DNA from 4 places in the Phyllobacterium sp. YR620 genome. Region 1 is predicted to be linked to each of the others. Evidence: predicted binding sites of a transcription regulator. Region 1 holds the regulator's gene; each other region holds the start of a gene.
What was found. Region 1 encodes PhoB, which activates phosphate uptake and scavenging genes when phosphate is short. Its sites were predicted from a motif close to TGTCATNNANCTGTCAT; they were not measured.
Positions count from the first base shown of each region.

Region 2: BLR72_RS10225 (esterase-like activity of phytase family protein) is a predicted target of PhoB. The motif match lies at 2,092-2,108, and genes of this name have one in related genera.
Region 3: phnC (phosphonate ABC transporter ATP-binding protein) is a predicted target of PhoB. The motif match lies at 1,072-1,088, and genes of this name have one in related genera.
Region 4: ugpB (sn-glycerol-3-phosphate ABC transporter substrate-binding protein UgpB) is a predicted target of PhoB. The motif match lies at 1,721-1,737, and genes of this name have one in related genera.

Region 1 is NZ_FNJP01000001.1:1,080,928-1,084,199, forward strand. It holds gene phoU (phosphate signaling complex protein PhoU) at 1-719, shown strand, start outside; gene phoB (phosphate regulon transcriptional regulator PhoB) at 738-1,424, shown strand; gene BLR72_RS05065 (metal/formaldehyde-sensitive transcriptional repressor) at 1,581-1,859, shown strand; gene dmeF (CDF family Co(II)/Ni(II) efflux transporter DmeF) at 1,856-2,797, shown strand; gene arsC (arsenate reductase (glutaredoxin)) at 2,878-3,272, shown strand, end outside.
Region 2 is NZ_FNJP01000002.1:707,017-710,288, reverse strand. It holds gene BLR72_RS10225 (esterase-like activity of phytase family protein) at 1-2,035, opposite strand, end outside; gene BLR72_RS10220 (DUF1013 domain-containing protein) at 2,263-2,955, shown strand; gene BLR72_RS10215 (helix-turn-helix transcriptional regulator) at 3,102-3,272, opposite strand, start outside.
Region 3 is NZ_FNJP01000001.1:885,130-888,401, forward strand. It holds gene phnL (phosphonate C-P lyase system protein PhnL) at 1-433, shown strand, start outside; gene BLR72_RS04120 (DapH/DapD/GlmU-related protein) at 430-1,044, shown strand; gene phnC (phosphonate ABC transporter ATP-binding protein) at 1,164-1,997, shown strand; gene phnD (phosphonate ABC transporter substrate-binding protein) at 2,082-2,999, shown strand; gene phnE (phosphonate ABC transporter, permease protein PhnE) at 3,072-3,272, shown strand, end outside.
Region 4 is NZ_FNJP01000001.1:636,620-639,891, forward strand. It holds gene ugpA (sn-glycerol-3-phosphate ABC transporter permease UgpA) at 1-283, opposite strand, end outside; gene ugpB (sn-glycerol-3-phosphate ABC transporter substrate-binding protein UgpB) at 349-1,659, opposite strand; gene pncA (bifunctional nicotinamidase/pyrazinamidase) at 1,867-2,466, opposite strand; gene nagA (N-acetylglucosamine-6-phosphate deacetylase) at 2,521-3,272, opposite strand, start outside.

The DNA of each region.
Region 1 (3,272 bases):
AGTTGCAGCACACTGTGCGCTCTTACGATGACGAACTGAAGTTCCTGACGCACAAGATCGCCGAGATGGGTGGTCATGCCGAACGCATGGTCGAACAGGCGGTCGCCGCCATGGTCAATTCCGACAATGCGCTGGCGCAGCGCGTTATCTCGGACGATCTGATCCTCGACGCCGGTCAGCGCGAGATCGATGAAAAGGCCATCACCATCATCGGCAAGCGCCAGCCGATGGCGATCGACCTGCGTGAAGTCATCGGGACGATCCGCATTTCCTCCGATCTCGAGCGTATCGGCGATCTCGGCAAGAACATTGCCAAGCGCGTCGTTGCCGTGACCGATACCCGCCAGACGCTCTCGGTCTACCGCGGCTTGCAGACAATCGCCGAACTTGCCTTGACGCAGCTGAAGGACGTGCTCGACGCCTATGCGACGCGCTCGGTACAGCAGGTGAACATTGTGCGCGAACGCGACGACGAAATCGACGCGCTCTATACGTCGCTGTTCCGCGAATTGCTGACCTACATGATGGAAGATCCGCGCAACATTTCCGCCTGTACGCATCTTTTGTTCTGCGCCAAGAATATCGAGCGCATAGGCGACCACGCCACCAATATTGCCGAGACAGTCTATTACATTGTTACCGGTTCGCAACTGCCGGCGGAACGTCCCAAGGAAGACCAGACACATACTATTATTGTGGATGAAACGACCGAGTCCTAATTCAACTGAAGGCTTGATATGGCAATAGCTCCCAAAATCACCGTTGTGGAGGACGAGGAAGCCCTGAGCGTCCTCCTCCGGTACAATCTTGAAGCTGAAGGCTATGTTGTCGAGACGATCGCACGTGGCGACGAAGCGGAAATTGCGCTGCGCGAGAACGTTCCGGATCTTCTGATCCTCGACTGGATGCTGCCTGGCCTGTCGGGCATCGAACTCTGCCGCCGCCTGCGGGCGCGGCGCGAGACCGAAATCCTGCCAATCATCATGCTCACCGCCCGCGGCGAGGAAAGCGAACGCGTTCGCGGCCTTTCGACCGGTGCCGACGACTACATGGTCAAGCCGTTTTCGACGCCTGAACTCCTGGCGCGCATCAAATCCATGCTTCGCCGCGTCAATCCGAGCCTGCTTTCGCACGTGCTGAGCTTCGGCGATCTCAAGCTCGACCGCGAACAGCACCGCGTTTTCCGCAAGGAGCGCGAGCTAAAACTTGGCCCGACGGAGTTTCGGCTGCTCGAATTCCTCATGCAGTCACCCGGACGAGTCTTTTCGCGCGGCCAGTTGCTCGATAATGTCTGGGGTGCGGACATCTATGTCGATGATCGCACAGTTGACGTCCACGTTGGTCGCCTGCGCAAGGCGATCAATATCGGACGTTCGATAGATCCGATCCGCACCGTACGTGGCGCCGGCTATTCGTTCGGCTGATTCTCAATTATTGTGGTTCTAACAAGGGCGTCGCATCAGCGCTAGATGGCTGATGCGACGCCTTTTGGTATTTTGTAGTCCGCCGACAACGCCTTGCTCAAAGTCTCCACAGCCTGGACTTGAAATTCACGCAAATATAGGGTAGGGGGCTATATTATGTCTCATACCACCAAGGAAAAACCAAAACTCCTCGCAAGGATCCGTCGTCTCAAGGGGCAGATGGAGGCCGTCGAGCGTGCGCTCGAAGCGGAAATGTCGTGCGGTGACATTTTGAACCTGGTGGCGTCGGTGCGCGGCGCGGTAAACGGCCTGATGGGTGAACTCATCGAGGACCATATCCGCATGCATGTCGTCGATCCCGGAACCGAGACGGACAGCGAACGCGCCAAGGGCGCAGCGGATCTCATCGACGTTGTAAGGATGTATCTGAAATGAGCCACGATCACGCGATCCATTTGCCTCAAGGCACGCATGCCCATGTGTTTCTGGGCGACGATCACGAGCGCAACGAACGACGCACCTGGTTTGTGATCGCGCTGACCGCGACGATGATGGTTGCGGAGATCGTGGCGGGAACGGTTTTCGGCTCGATGGCGCTTGTCGCCGATGGCTGGCATATGTCGACACATGCTGCCGCGATTTTGATCGCGGCGTTGGCCTATCTCTATGCAAGGAAGAATGCCAGCAATCCGCGTTTCACCTTCGGCACGGGAAAATTCGGCGATCTCGCAGGTTTTGCCAGCGCTGTGATCCTCGCGCTTATTGCACTGCTGATCGGCTGGGAGAGTTTCCTACGCCTTGCCAACCCGATCTCGATCAGTTTTCCGCAGGCGATCTCCGTTGCCGTGCTTGGCCTTGCCGTCAACCTTGTTTGTGCCTGGCTCTTGCGCGACGACCATAGCCATCATCACCACGGTCACCATGGCGATAACCATCATCACCACGGTCACGATCATAATTTGCGTGCCGCCTATCTGCACGTTCTTGCCGATGCGCTGACGTCCGTCCTCGCCATCATCGCCCTTCTCGCGGGCAGCATTTACGGCTGGCTTTGGCTCGATCCGGCCATGGGAATAGTCGGTGCTCTTGTTATCGCCAGATGGTCATGGAGTCTCATCCGCGATGCGGGCGGCGTGTTGCTCGACTATGTCCCTCAGGGTGAAGACCTGCCTGATGAAATACGTGGCGCCATCGAAAAGGAGGGCGACGTGATTACCGACCTGCACGTCTGGCAGCTTGGCCCGGGGCATCACGGTGCCATTGTTTCGCTTTTGAGCGACGATCCGAAAGCGCCGTCGTCCTATCGTGCCAAACTCGCACATATCCATGAGTTGTCGCATGTGACCGTTGAGGTAGAGCCGAAGGCCGCGTAAATATCGATTCTGGTGGGTCACACGCTGAGCTTTGAAGACCCCACGTGCGACGAACGTTCGAATAGCCGGGAGCCCATGTGATGACCGTCACGATTTACCACAACCCGAAATGCGGTACCTCGCGTAATACCCTCGCCATGATCCGCAATGCAGGGATCGAGCCGGTGATCGTGGAATATCTCAAGACGCCGCCGAGCCGGGAAACCCTGAAGGAAATGATCAGCCGGGCTGGTCTTAGCGTGCGCCAGGCCTTGCGCCAAAAAGGTACGCCCTATGCCGAGTTTGGCCTCGACAATGCTTCGTTGGACGACGATGCGCTTCTCGACGCGATGATGGCCAATCCAATCCTCATCGAACGTCCTTTCGTCGTGACCGAAAGAGGCGTGCGGCTCAGCCGCCCTTCAGAAATTGTGCTTGAGATCCTGCCAGATGCGCAGAAGGGCCCGTTTTCCAAGGAGGATGGTGAGGTCGTTAT
Region 2 (3,272 bases), on a different contig from region 1:
AGTCGTGGGCAAGCACCTTGGTCACGACCGGAAGCTTGTCGCCGATCTTGGCCGGCTTCAAATCGTCGAGCGCGATGCGATAGAGCCGCTTCACCGCGGCCTTCTGGCCGATCTGGTTGTCACGCTCGATGATATAGAGCTGACCGTCATGGGCGGTGATCTCCGAGAGGCCGACCCAGCCATTTTCCGTCTTGTCGAGCGGATAGGAGACCGCGCTCCAGCTCTTGTCCTTGACGTTATAGGCAAGGAGCTTGACGAAACCCTTCTCGTCATCCTTCCACTCGCGCTGAATCGCCATCCACAGAACCGCATCATCGCCTTCACCAACGCGGGTTATGCCTTCAAGGCCAAAACGCGTCTGGTTCGGAAGCAGTTCTTCCGGAAGGGCGATTTCCTTCTTGATCTCGCCCTTGTCGTTCACGTTGAGGATCGCATGCGGGACGAGCTTTGCCTGGTCGCCTTCGTTGGCGAGCCAGAAGCCACCCTGACCGTCCGTGGTGATGCCTTCGATATCGAGCTTCTGCGCCGCCTGTCCGCCGCGCTTGACAGTGAGCGCCTCGGTGATTTTCGCCGGCGCCTGTTTGGCATCGATGGTGAAGATCGAGGGGGAAGCGTAGTAGAACGAGTCGGAGACAGCGTAGAGCTTGCCGGGCTCTTTCAGATCGCCGACGAGGCCGGAAAGAGCGCCCCAGCCGAGCGGCGTGCCGTCATCCTTCGTGGTCGATACGATCTGCGGATAATTAGGCTGCTGTTCCTTGAGTTCATAGATCATGACGTGTGAGCGCGCGCCGCCATCTTCGACGAGATCGCTCTCGTTGGCTGTAACCAGAAGGTTGCGCGAGGGAATGGCCAGAACGCCTTCAGGTCCAATGCCCGAGGGGAGCAGCTGCACGAATTGCGGCTCCGCGCCATTATCCTTGTAGACGCCGACGAGCGAAGCGCGCTCGCTGGCGACGAAAAGATAATTGGTGTCGCCGAACTTGCCCACTTCGGCGCCTTCGAGCTCGACGCCCTTCTTGTTACGCTTGTCGGGGTAGTGCCCAGCTTCCGCCATCTTCCATTCGAGCGAGGGGCCGGATTCATAAAGCAGCTTGCCGTCCTTCGAGAAGATACTGAAGCTGCGGGAGCCGCCCTTGTAATCGCCTTCATTGGCGATGACAAAGCGGTCATTGTCCAGCCATTTGACGGTGTCGGGCTCGCGCAGCACGCCCTTCATGCTGCCGTCGAATTTGAGTGCGCCGTCATTCTTCACGTCGATCTTGTCGAGATCGACGGTGCCGGCGGAGAAATGGTTGACGATCTTGCCGGTTGCCGCATCGACAATGGCGATATGGTTGTTTTCCTGCAGCGTAACGGCGATCAAATTGTCCTTGTTGATCGAGACGAACTCGGGTTCGGCATCCTGCGGTGCGATTTCGGAGAGCCCGATCAGTTCAACAGTCTTCATGCCGGCGCAGTCCGCCGCGCCGTCCTTCAGCGCCAGAACCTTGAGATTTCCGGATGGCATCTGCGGCAGCGCGCCTTCATTGATCTCTTCGTCACGTTCGTTTTCGATGACGATGGCAGCGAAGGTCTGGTCCGGTGAGATCGCAACCGAGTCCGGCTGGCCGCCGAGATCGCAGCTGGAGACGACCTTGCGTGACGCGATATCGATGATGTCGAGGCGGCCCGAGGGGTTGGCCCTGTCCTTGGACGTATTGACCGCGGCAAAGACCGTATCGCCGAGCGCTGCAACCGAGGTCGGCTCACCCTCTACCTTGATGATGCCGCCTGCCTGCGGCTTTGCCGGATCGGTGATATCGATGAAGCCGATCGAACCGTAAGGGCTATCCGAATAGATCAATGTCTTGCCATCACCGGAAACGGTGATGATCTCGGAAGAAGTCGGCTTCGACTTGTCAGCGTCCTTCGGCAGATTATCGGCTACGGCAAAGCTGGCGATCCGGTTGAAAATGGGGTCGGCAGACGCAGGCATGGCAACGGATGCAAGAAGTGCCGCGCCAAGCCCGACGTAGAGCGTGTTCCTGTTAGACATTAGTAGACCTCCGATTGTAATTGCGGAGATCGATGGCGTAGATGCATTGCAGTGCGATGACACTTTGATGACAGTTCGATGAAACGGCTCCGGAGCAGATTCCTGCGGCTGAATCCGATTCTTGCTCATCGGTTAAAATGAAGGTATATAGCGCCTCGAATTCCCGGAAATTGTGGTTGAACCCACGTCCCGCGCCACCGGAGCGGACGAACGAGAGGATTATATCTATGGCCACCCAGCTTCTTATGCCAAAGGCAACGGCCGTCTGGCTTGTCGACAATACAGCCCTTTCTTTCGAACAGATCGCCGCTTTCTGCAAGTTGCATCCGCTCGAAGTGAAGGCGATCGCCGATGGCGAGTCCGCACAGGGCATCAAGGGCCTCGACCCGCTGATCACCGGCCAGCTTTCGCGCGAGGAGATCGCGCGTGGCGAGGCCGACGTCAATCACAAGCTCAAGATTTCCGATCCGAAGGTCCGCGTTCCCGAGACCAAGCGCAAGGGCCCGCGCTATACGCCGCTTTCCAAGCGTCAGGATCGCCCAAATGCCATTCTCTGGCTCGTCCGCAATCATCCGGAGTTGAAGGACGCACAGATTTCGCGTCTCATCGGCACGACAAAATCGACGATCGAGCAAATTCGTAACCGTACCCACTGGAACTCCAACAACCTGCAGCCGATGGACCCGGTGACGCTCGGCCTTTGCTCGCAGATCGATCTCGACATCGAGGTCGAGCGCTCGTCGCGCGGCCGTCCCGCCCAGCCGGTCGAGAGCGGTGATACCTTGCTGCCGGCTTCGGCAACCGAGAACCTCGACGTACAACCGCAGGTTCGCGACGAGGACGAAGAACTCGACGCCGACAAGGTCTTCGCCAAGCTGTCGTCCCTCAAGGGCCGCAATCAGGACGAAGACGAGGAATAGGCTCTGCCTCGTCGCTTGACGGGGACTTAAGGAAATAAAAAAAGCTCCGTCCGCGGAGCTTTTTTATTGCCGGGAAATATTATGACGGATTCGAAACCAGGCCCTAACCCAGCTCGCAGACATGATTCGGCATGCCTTGCCAGCTTTTAAGATGCCTTCGCCCGTGTCTCCGGCGTCTCGCTGAGTTCAACCCGGCGATAGAAATCGGCAAGCGTCTTGCCGCGCTCCTGCCGGAAAATGCGGTCAATCTTCTCGACCTTGGCAATGCGGTCGATGCGGAACGTGCGGAAATCATTGCGCAATTCGCACCAGCTGAT
Region 3 (3,272 bases), 200 kb from region 1:
AATGGTCGGCTATGTTAGTCAATTCCTGCGTACCGTGCCCCGCGTTTCGGCGCTTGACGTTGTCGCCGAGCCGCTCGTCGCCCGCGGCGTCGATCGCGGCGAAGCCCGCGACAAGGCGGCGGTGCTGCTCTCGGGACTCAATCTCCCCGAACGGCTCTGGGCGCTGCCGCCCGCCACCTTCTCCGGCGGCGAACAGCAGCGCGTCAACATTGCGCGCGGCTTCATTACCGATCATCCAATCCTGCTGCTCGACGAGCCGACAGCATCGCTCGACGCCAGGAACCGCAGCGTCGTTGTGTCTATGATCGAGGCCAAGAAGGCGGCGGGCGTCGCCATGCTCGGCATCTTTCACGACGAGGACGTGCGCGAGGCCGTTGCCGACCGGATCATCGATGTCACGGCGTTTTCCACCGCAGGCGGAGTTGCGGCATGACGAAACTCTCGGAAACGCCACTGATCCATCCGACGGCGAGCGTCGAAGGCTGCGCGTTCGGCCGCTATACTGAAGTTGCCGAGCGCTGCCGCCTCAGTGAATCGAGCTTCGGCGACTATTCCTACATCATGCAGGACGGATCTGCCTGGTGCGCCAAGATCGGCAAATTCGCCAATATAGCGTCGAGCGTTCGCCTCAACGCGCCCAACCATCCGACGTGGCGGCCGACGCTGCACCATTTCACCTATCGTTCGGGCGACTATTGGGACGATGGCACGGTTGACGAGCAATTTTTCGACTGGCGGCGCACCAATACGGTCACGATCGGCCATGATGTCTGGATCGGCCATGGCGCGACCGTGCTGCCGGGCGTCACCGTTGGCGACGGCGCGGTAATCGGGGCAGGGGCGGTGGTCACGAAGGACGTCGACCCCTACACGATCGTTGGCGGCGTTCCGGCACACAAAATTCGTGATCGTTTCGACCGAAAAAGGGCTGAACAACTGCAGTTCGTTGCCTGGTGGGATTGGGACCACGCTAAGTTGCGCTCTGCGCTCGATGATTTTCGCTCGCTCTCCATCGAGGCGTTCCTTGAGAAACACGCGGTCTAAATCGAACGAGCGATAGGGTTAACGGACTGACATCAAGTTGTCATTCGGCTGCAACAAAAACGACATCGCACGTTCACATCCGTGTCCTAGGACAGTGCAGCGCCAATAGGGACCTGCTTATGCTGAAGATTGAAAACGTGACGCGCCGCTTTGGCAAGTTCACTGCCATCGACGATGTCAGCCTGGAGATTCCCCAGGGTCAGATGGTAGGCATCATCGGCCGTTCCGGCGCCGGCAAGTCGACGTTGCTTCGCATGATCAACCGTCTCGTCGATCCCTCGGAAGGTGCGATCCTTTTTGAAGGCACCAACGTGGCGCAGTTGAAGGGCGCCGCCTTGCGTAACTGGCAGCGCGATTGCGCCATGATCTTCCAGCAGTTCAATCTGGTGCCGCGTCTCGACGTTCTGACCAATGTTCTGCTCGGTCGCCTCAATCATCGCTCGACGATCAAGAGCCTGCTCGGCATGTTTTCGCGCGAGGAGCGTGCGATGGCGATTGCGGCGCTGGAGCGCCTCGACATCGCGAAGACCGCGTTACAGCGGGCCGGAACGCTCTCCGGGGGCCAGCAGCAGCGCGTCGCGATAGCCCGTGCTCTAATGCAGAATCCCAAAGTTGTTCTTGCCGACGAGCCGATCGCCTCGCTCGACCCGCGCAATGCTCAGGTGGTGATGGAGTCGTTGCGCGACATCAATGAGCGCGAGGGCCTGACGGTCATCACCAATCTGCACACGCTCGATACGGCCCGCCATTTCTGCCAGCGTATCATCGGCATGCAGGGAGGCAAGGTTGTCTTTGACGGCGGACCCGACGATCTCACCGAACTTGCCGCGCGCCGCATCTATGGCGCGGACGGCATGAAGGATGCTTTTTCGGAAGCAATCACTTCCACAAGTATCAGCCGCGGCACACCCAAGCCGATTTCAGAGCTGGAGGCCGTTCTGGCTGCGCGTTGAGCGCACCGAGATCGGCTCGCCCACGATACGGGCCACTAATGAAACTGATCGCAAACTCATATCGACGTTTGACAGGAGAGAACTATGTTCAAGAAAGCCCTTCTTAGTGCAATCGCAATCGGCGCCATGCTGGCCGGTTCGATGGCGCGTGCCGAAAACCTCGAAACATTCCGCATCGGTCTGATCGGCGGCGAAAACGAAGCAGACCGCCTGCGCAACTACCAGTGCGTGGTCGACCAGTTGCCCAAGGTCCTCGGTGTCAAGGAAGTCAAGCTCTTCCCGGCAACCGACTATGACGGCGTCATTCAGGGTCTCCTCGGCGGCACGCTCGATGCTGCTGAACTCGGTGCATCCGGATATGCCAAGATCTATCTGACCAATCCGAAGGCAGTCGAACCGATCCTGACCGACGTCCAGACTGACGGTTCGACCGGCTATTATTCGATCATGATTGCCCGCAAGGACAGCGGCATCAAGACTCTTGCCGACATGAAGGGCAAGAAGCTCGGCTTTGCCGATCCAGATTCCACCTCCGGCTACCTCATCCCCGTTACCTCCCTGCCGAAGGACATCCATGCCTCGGTCAAGGATTACTTCGGTGAAACCGGGTTCGGCGGCGGTCATGAAAACCTCGTTCTTGCCGTCAAGGACGGCAAGTTCGACGCCGGCACGACCTTTGGCTCGGGCGTCGGCAAGTTCGAAGAGGGATACTCTTCCGGCAATCTGCGCAAGATGGTCGACAAGGGCCTGATCGACATGAAGGATTTTGTCGAACTGTGGAAGTCGCCGCTTATTCCGAACGGTCCGACCGTTGTTCGCTCATCGATGAACAAGGACACGATCGCCAAGTACAAAGAATATCTGATGAACCTGCCGAAGACCGATCCAGCCTGCTTCGCCGCGGCTTCTTCGACCGGTGGCGACCGCAAGGGCTACACGGAAGTTAACGCGCAGTTCTACCAGCCGATCATCGACGCCCGCAAGGCGCAGATCGGCGGCTGATAGCCATCCAATGATCACGGCCAGTTCCCTCAAGGTTCTGGCCGTGAATTTTTTGTGCTCACTAAGGATCGGTTGATGAGCCAGGCTACGACCACCACGCTGTCGCCCGACGGTATCGAGATAGAACGCCACTGGCTGGAGCTTGCGACGCGCCGGCGTGCCTATTCATGGCTGATCGGCATTGGTCTGCTCGTGGCGGTCGCCGGGTCCCTGTGGTTCGCCAACGACTCAAACGCCGGCAAGTTCTTCGACCGTCTGCCGCACTTCTTCGAG
Region 4 (3,272 bases), 440 kb from region 1:
CGAGAAGCAACGCGATCGTCATGGCGATCAGCGTCGTCGCGACCGAAAAGACGATCGTGACCTGCAGCGAATTCAGATAGTTGGGATCGCTGATGACCCGCCTGAAATTGCCAAGGCCGACGAATTGTGTCGACAGGCCGAAGGGGTCTTCGCGCAGGACGGACTGATAGATCGCCTGCGATGCCGGCCAGTAGAAAAAGATGAGCGTGATGGCAAGCTGGGGCGCCAGCAGCAAATAGGGCAGGAGCTTGTTGGGAAACGTCACGTTGTTGGACGATGCCATGAATGCCTCACATTAAAGGAAATCCCGGCCGCAAGGGCTTGCGGCCGGGTTTCAGACGGAAGGGCTTATTGGCCGAGCGCCTGCTTGATCGCTGCATTGCCGCGCTTGACGGCATTGTCCAGCGCCTGCTGCGCCGTCTGTTTGCCGGCTAGCATGTTCTCGAACTCTTCATTCTCGATATCGCGTACCTGCGGCAGGTTGACGAGGCGCACGCCCTTGGAATTTTCCGTAGGAGCCTTGCCCAGCATCTGCTTGATCGGGATCTCGCGCGCCGGGTTCTTGTCGTAGAAACCGGATTTCTTGGTTGCCTCATAGGCCGCCATCGTAACCGGCAGATAACCCGAGACCTGATGCAGGCGAGCCTGGATATCGGTCTTCGACAGGAAATTGAAGAAAGCGGCTACACCCTTATATTGCTCGTCCGACTTGCCGGCGAAGACCCAAAGCGAGGCTCCCCCCGGAATCGTGTTCTGCGGCGCACCTTGCGCACCTGCTTCGTAGGGAAGCTGGCCGGTGCCGAAATTGAGGCCGGACTTCACGACGTCGCCAAGGCCGCCTGACGATTCAGTGAAGATGGCGCATTCGCCCGAGGTGAACAGCTGTTTTGCCTCGGAGGTACGACCGCCATAACGGAAGGTGCCATCCTTGGCGAGGTCGGCAATCTCCTGGAAGTGCTTGACGAAGGTCGGCGTGTTTATCTTCAACTCGACATCGGTGGCAGCGATGCCGTTTTCGTTGGTGCCCCACTGCAGATTATTCCAGGCCGCGTAATTTTCGGTCTGGATCCATGTGAGCCAGGTCGAGGTGAACCCGCACGATGCTGCACCGCTGGACTTGATCTTCTTGGCGGCGTCCCACACTTCCGTCCAGGTTTTTGGCGGATTGTTCTCATCGAGGCCAGCCTTCTTGAAGGCGTCCTTGTTGTAGTAAAGGATGGGCGAGGAGCTGTTGTAGGGGAAGGACAGCATGGTGCCGTCAGGCTTGGAATAATAGGCGACGATGCCCGGCAGATAGAGGGTCTTGTCGAACTTCGAGCCACCCATCGAAAGAATGTCGGCAACCGGCTTGACCGCGCCTTCCGCGCCCATCATCACGCCAGTACCGGCGTCAAATACTTGAAGAATGTCGGGGGCCTGCTTGGCCCGGAATGCGGCGATGCCGGCATTCAATGCTTCAGGGTAGGTTCCCTTGAAAACTGGAACAACTTTGTAGCCGCCCTGGCTCGCGTTGAATTCCTTAGCCAGCGTCTCGACAACTTCATTGTTGGCGCCGGTCATTGCATGCCACCAGCTGATTTCGGTAACGGCGAAGGATGCGGTGGAGGAGGCAAGGACAAGGCCAAATGCAAGGCTCAACGAGGTAATACGATAGGTCATCTCAATCTCCCATGGACGAAGGCGTCATCTATAGTGCGCTTGATGCCAGTATCTCCATTATGTGACAGACAGACAACAGTAATGTGCCTTGTCCGGTTCCGCCTGTGGAAAAAATGCGCAGCTGTTCATTCGCTGGCGATAGTCGAGGCTGCGGGGCGGTCCCGGGATCGGGGCGCGTCTGCCGATGATTTTATTTGCCGGCTATGGTCAGACGAGGGTGACGCCGGCCTTGCGCATTTCACCGAGCATGGCGGCCAGCGAACCGCCGAGATTGATGCCGCGGCAAGCATCGAGCAGAACATCGGCGGCAAAGCCGTGCTCCACGGCGTCGAGCGCGGAATAGGCCACGCAGTAGTCCGTGGCAAGTCCGGCAAAGGTCACATTGGTGATCCCCCGGTCACGCAAATAGCCGGCGAGGCCAGTTGGGGTCTGGCGATCGTTCTCGTAAAAGGCCGAGTAGCTGTCGATATGATGGCGGAAACCCTTGCGGATGACGAGTTCGGCCTTGGTCCATTCCAGCTCGGCATGAAATTCGGCCCCGACGCTGCCCTGGATGCAGTGATCGGGCCACAGCGTCTGATTGCCGTAAAACATCGGGACCGTCTCGAAAGGTGCCTTCCCCGGATGGGTCGAAGCGAAACTCGAGTGACCGCCGGGATGCCAGTCCTGCGTCAGGATGACATGGTCGAAGCGCATGATCAGCTTGTTGATGATCGGAATGATCTCGTGGCCACCTTCAACGGCAAGGGCGCCGCCGGGGCAAAAATCATTCTGAACATCAACGACGATCAACGCGTCCTTGGCCATATCCATCTCCAATGTCTCGTGAAGAATTCAAGTATGACCAATCGGCGAGCCGCGTCAACGCGCGTAATGCAGATCGCCGTCGATCCATACCTGATTGACGTCGAGCCGATCGTCAAGATGCACGATGTTGGCGATGTAACCGGGCAGAAGGCGACCGTAATGATGGTCGATGCGCAGGCTCTCCGCCGGATAGAGCGAGGCCATCCGCAAGGCTTCTTCCAGTGGCAGACCAAGCTCGTTGTGCACGAAGCGCACCGCTGAGATCATGTCGAGGTCGGCGCCCGCAAGCGTTCCGTCGTCGAGTGTGAGGCGTCCGCCGGCGCGGGTTATCCGGCGCCCGTTCAGCGTGAACGAGGTGATGTCGGTGCCGATGGTCGACATAGCGTCGGTGACGAGGAAAATGCGCGACGGCCCTTGCTTGGCTCTGATGGCAATTGCCATCGATGCCTTGTCGACGTGGAACCCGTCGGCGATAAGACCGGCTGAAAGCTCGCCCGACTGCAACACAGCACCGACGACCCCGGGACTGCGATGTCCAAGCTGGCTCATGGCGTTGAACAAATGTGTCGCCATGGTCGCGCCGGCTTCCGTGGCGGCGAGGGCGACTTCGTAGGACGCGCCGCTATGGCCGAGGCTGACAATGACGCCGGCATCGGTCAAAGCCTTGATCTTGTCGGCGGGTACCGTCTCAGGCGCCACCGTGGTCAGGAGCACGGGCAATTGTTGTGCCGCCTCGATAAGCGCGACAAGGTCGGCATCCTCCATGGGCCGGATGAGCTCAGGGTCGTGCGTCCCCTTGTGGGATA